One region of the Catellatospora sp. TT07R-123 genome, then DNA from elsewhere that is predicted to be linked to it. Evidence: riboswitches for the same ligand, from Rfam matches in the RefSeq annotation. Region 1 holds a riboswitch; the other holds the start of a gene.

Region 1 (2,194 bases):
CGGGCGCACCCCGTTCCCGCTCCCGGCCCTGCCGATGACACCCGGCCGCGAGGTCGCGGGCCGGGTGGTCGCGACCGGGCCCGGGGCGGACCCGGGCTGGCTGGGCCGCCGCGCGGTCGCCCACCTCGGCCTGACCAGCGGCGGGTACGCCGAACGCGCCCTCGCCGCCGCCACCTCCCTGCACGAGATCCCCGACCACCTGTCCGCCCCGACCGCCGTCGCGATGATCGGCACCGGCCGCACCGCCGTCAGCGTGCTCGACCGCGCCGCCCTGACCGAGGCCGACACCGTCCTGGTCACCGCCGCCGCGGGCGGCCTGGGCACCCTGTTCGTGCAGGCAGCCCAGCGCGCGGGCGCGTACGTCGTCGGCGTCGCGGGCGGCCCCGCCAAGGTGGAGCAGGTGCGGCGCAACGGCGCCGGCACGGCCGTCGACTACACGGCGGCGGACTGGCCGCAGCGGGTGCGGGCCGAGCTGGGCGAGCGGCGGTTGTCGCTGGTCATCGACGGCGTCGGCGGGCCGGCGGGCCGGGCGGCCCTGGAACTGCTCGCGCCCGGCGGCCGGTTCGTGATCTGCGGGTGGTCGTCGGGAAGCGCAACGGAGATCACCACAGCCGACCTGTACACCCGGGGCATCACCGCCAGCTCGGCGCTCGGCCCGGCGGTGACCCGGCCGCTGCGCGAGCTGGAGGAGCAGGCGCTGCGCGAGGCGGCCGAGGGCCGGCTGACCCCGCTGATCGCCGAGTTCCCGCTCGCCGACGCCGCGGCGGCGCACCGCGCACTGGAGGACCGGCGCACGGTCGGCAAGGTCGTCCTGCTGCCGTGAACAGCGCGGCGGGGCGGGTGTGACCTTCGAGGTTGCTGTGGCGATGCGGCAGTGGCCCAGGTTACGGTGCCGCCCAGGCGGTGCTGGTAGCGTGATTGGTGCCGGCACACCCGTGTGGGAGAGTCCGCGCGTCAGCGCGGCGCCGAAGGGGCAATTCCTCCCCGGAACCTCTCAGGCACCCGAACCGTACGGGCATGGCGACTCTGAAGCGACGCGACAGAGGGGGAGGGCTTAGGTCCTCGACCCCGGAGTCCCATATGAGTGCTTTCGTCGAACGTCACATCGGCCCCGGCTCCGCCGACACCGAACGCATGCTCAATGCCATCGGCTACTCCTCCATCGAGGAGCTGATGGACGCGGCCATCCCCGAGGTGATCCGCTGGCACGGCACCCTCGACCTGCCCGCCGCCGCCACCGAGGCCGAGACCCTGGCCGAGCTGCGCACCCTGGCGTCGCGCAACGCGGTGCTGACCTCGATGATCGGCCTGGGCTACCACGGCACGCACACCCCCGGCGTGATCAAGCGCAACGTGCTGGAGAGCCCGGCCTGGTACACGGCGTACACCCCGTACCAGCCGGAGATCTCGCAGGGGCGGCTGGAGGCGCTGCTCAACTTCCAGACCATGGTCACCGACCTGACCGGGCTGGCCACCGCGAACGCCTCGATGCTGGACGAGGGCACCGCCGCCGCCGAGGCGATGACGCTGGCCCGCCGCTCGGCCAAGAGCAAGAGCAACGTGTACGTCGTCGACGCCGACGCGCTCCCGCAGACCATCGACGTGATCACCACCCGGGCCGAGCCGCTCGACATCGAGGTGCGCGTCGTCGACCTCGACACCGAGGAGCTCCCGGCCGAGTTCTTCGGCCTGCACGTGCAGTACCCGGGCGCCTCCGGCGCGCTGCGCGACCACGCCGAGCTGATCGCCGCCGCCCACGCCCGCCAGGCGCTGGTCGCGGTCGCCGCCGACCTGCTGGCGCTGACCCTGGTCCGCGCCCCGGGCTCGATCGGCGCCGACATCGCCTGCGGTTCGGCCCAGCGCTTCGGCGTGCCGATGGGCTTCGGCGGCCCGCACGCCGGCTACCTGGCCGTACGCGCCGGGCTGGAGCGCTCGCTGCCCGGCCGCCTGGTCGGCGTCTCCAAGGACATCGACGGCACCCCGGCCTACCGGCTGGCGCTACAGACCCGCGAGCAGCACATCCGCCGCGAGAAGGCGACCAGCAACATCTGCACCGCGCAGGTCCTGCTCGCCGTCATGGCCAGCATGTACGCCGTCTACCACGGCCCCGACGGCCTGCGTGGCATCGCCCGCCACGCCCACGGTGCCGCCGTCCGGCTGGCCGACTCGCTGCGCGCGGGCGGCGTCGAGGTGG
Region 2 (2,194 bases), 770 kb from region 1:
CGCCTCCAGCCGCAGCGTGTCCCGGCAGGCCAGCCCGGCCGGGACCAGGCCGTGCCCGGCGCCCGCGGCGGTGACCGCGGTCCAGATCGCGGCCGCGTCGGCGGGCGCGCAGTAGATCTCGAACCCGTCCTCGCCGGTGTACCCGGTGCGGGCCAGCAGCACCGGCCGCCCCGCCAGCCACGCCACGTCGACGGCGTAGTAGCGCAGCGACGGCAGGTCCGCACCGGTCAGCGGCGCCAGGATCGCGGCCGCGCGCGGGCCCTGCACCGCGATCAGCGCCCACCGGTCCGACACGTCGGCCACGTCGGCCCCGAACCCGGCGGTCCGCGCCACCAGCTCGGCGAGCACCGCCGCGGTGTTGGCCGCGTTGGCGACCACCAGGTAGCGCTGCGGTTCCAGCCGGTAGACGACCAGGTCGTCGAGCACGCCGCCGTCGGGCGCGCACAGCATCGTGTACCGGGCCCGGCCCGGCTGGACCGCCGACAGGCGGCCCACCAGCGCGTAGTCGAGGAAGGCCGCCGCGTCGGCGCCGGTGACCTCCAGCTGGCCCATGTGGCTCAGGTCGAACAGGCCGGCGCTGCTGCGCACGGCGTGGTGCTCGGCGAGCTCGCTGCCGTAGCGCAGCGGCATCGTCCAGCCCGCGAACGCGGTCAGCACGGCACCGAGCGCCACGTGGACCTCGTGCAGCGGGGTGGTTCTGAGGGCGGGTTCGGGCCCGGCCGTGCCGTCGTCAGGGCAGGCACGGGCAGCGGGCGGCGCGGTAGCGCTCACGGGAGGCTCCCTGGTCCGGGCACCGCACAGGCGGCACCGTGGGTGGTGGGCCTCCCCCTCTGTCATCGCTGCCTGAGAGCTTCGCCGTCGCGTGGACGGCTTGCACCGTGGGCGCGGGACCGTCGGGTCCCGACTTTCCAGAGTTCGCCTAGCCGCGGCGGTACATGGGCCTGAGAGATTCCGGGGAGAGTTGCTCCTTCGGCGTCCCGGTGGTGCCGGGACTCTCCCGCCGCGAGTCGTTCGGCGAGATATTCAGTTGTACGCCGCGTACCGTATGCGCCGCCGCCGCACCCGTCAAGAACACAACGGACGTCACGGTATGGCGGCCGGTCGCGGCTGCCCGGCGGGGAAGCGCGCGGTCCGGTGGACGCGGCGGGCGGCGTACCCGATGACGCCGAGCGCGACCAGCGCGAAGACGATGTGGGTGACCAGGTTGACCGTGGCCTGGCCGCCCTGCACCGGCAGCTGGAAGAACGCGTGCCAGGCGTACGTGAGCAGCGCCGCCGCCGCCAGCGCGAACCGGTGCCAGGCGCCCCACGAATCGCGCGCCGACCAGCGCCGCACCAGCCAGCCCAACACGGCCAGGTCCACGGCCACCACCGCCACGCCCACCCAGGTGGGCAGCAGCTCGGCTCCGAACAGGACCAGCCCCGCGCCGATCGCGGCGGCGAACACCGCCCGCGGACCAGGCACCGCGCCCGTGGCCGGCCGGACCCGGCGCGGGACCGCGAACGCGGCGACGACCAGCGCGACCGCGACCAACGCCGCGGCGGCCAGCTGCGCGGCCGAAGCCATGAACTGACCATCGGCGTACGAGAACGAGAAGATCGCCACACACCCGGCCGCGAACACCGCGATCGACGCGGCGAACCCGGGCCCCCGCAGCCACGGCTGGTCCCGCCGGTCCCCCGCCGCCTCCTCGACCAGCGAGATCGGGGCGCCGATGCTCCAGATCACATGAATGGCCAGCACGAACAGGGTCCACGGGACCGCGATGCCCAAAGCCGGGACGAACCCCTCGTCGAGCAGGTGCGCCCCGACGTAGTCGGGGTTGTACAGCGACTGGGTCAGCAGCCCCTCCTCGACCACCCCGAACGCGAGCGCCAGCAGCAGGATCGTCGGCCAGCCGCGTCCGGTGCGGCGGGCCAGTTCGCGGATGAACAGTGCGCCGCCGCCGTACATCGTCGACAGCGGCAGGATCAGCAGGATCATCGTGATCGGGAAGTCGCCGAGCAGGAACTCGGCCACGAACGGAGCCAGCAGGTAGAGGGCGATCGCCGGGGCCACGCGCCGCATGGCGTTGTCCTTTCAGCCGTCGAGGTGTCGCCTCCACTGTGGCGCCGTGCGACAAGTCGCGGCAGAGTGGCCGATCCGGAATCCACCGGGACGCATGTCCTGCCGTCAGAGCATACGAACCACCCGG

Evidence for each region. Region 1 has a riboswitch for glycine ahead of gcvP (aminomethyl-transferring glycine dehydrogenase). Riboswitches for the same ligand answer to the same signal wherever they lie in the genome.
Region 2: linked by a shared signal. The riboswitch ahead of gcvT (glycine cleavage system aminomethyltransferase GcvT) and the one ahead of gcvP (aminomethyl-transferring glycine dehydrogenase) in region 1 are both predicted to bind glycine.

What each region holds. Positions count from the first base shown of each region.
Region 1 covers NZ_BNEM01000001.1:2,103,932-2,106,125, reverse strand. Annotated here, with positions in the region: gene Cs7R123_RS08780 (zinc-binding dehydrogenase) at 1-823, shown strand, start outside; glycine riboswitch at 929-1,020, shown strand; gene gcvP (aminomethyl-transferring glycine dehydrogenase) at 1,081-2,194, shown strand, end outside.
Region 2 covers NZ_BNEM01000001.1:1,333,436-1,335,629, forward strand. Annotated here, with positions in the region: gene gcvT (glycine cleavage system aminomethyltransferase GcvT) at 1-771, opposite strand, end outside; glycine riboswitch at 920-1,010, opposite strand; gene Cs7R123_RS05535 (hypothetical protein) at 1,084-2,067, opposite strand; gene Cs7R123_RS05540 (lipopolysaccharide assembly protein LapB) at 2,173-2,194, opposite strand, start outside.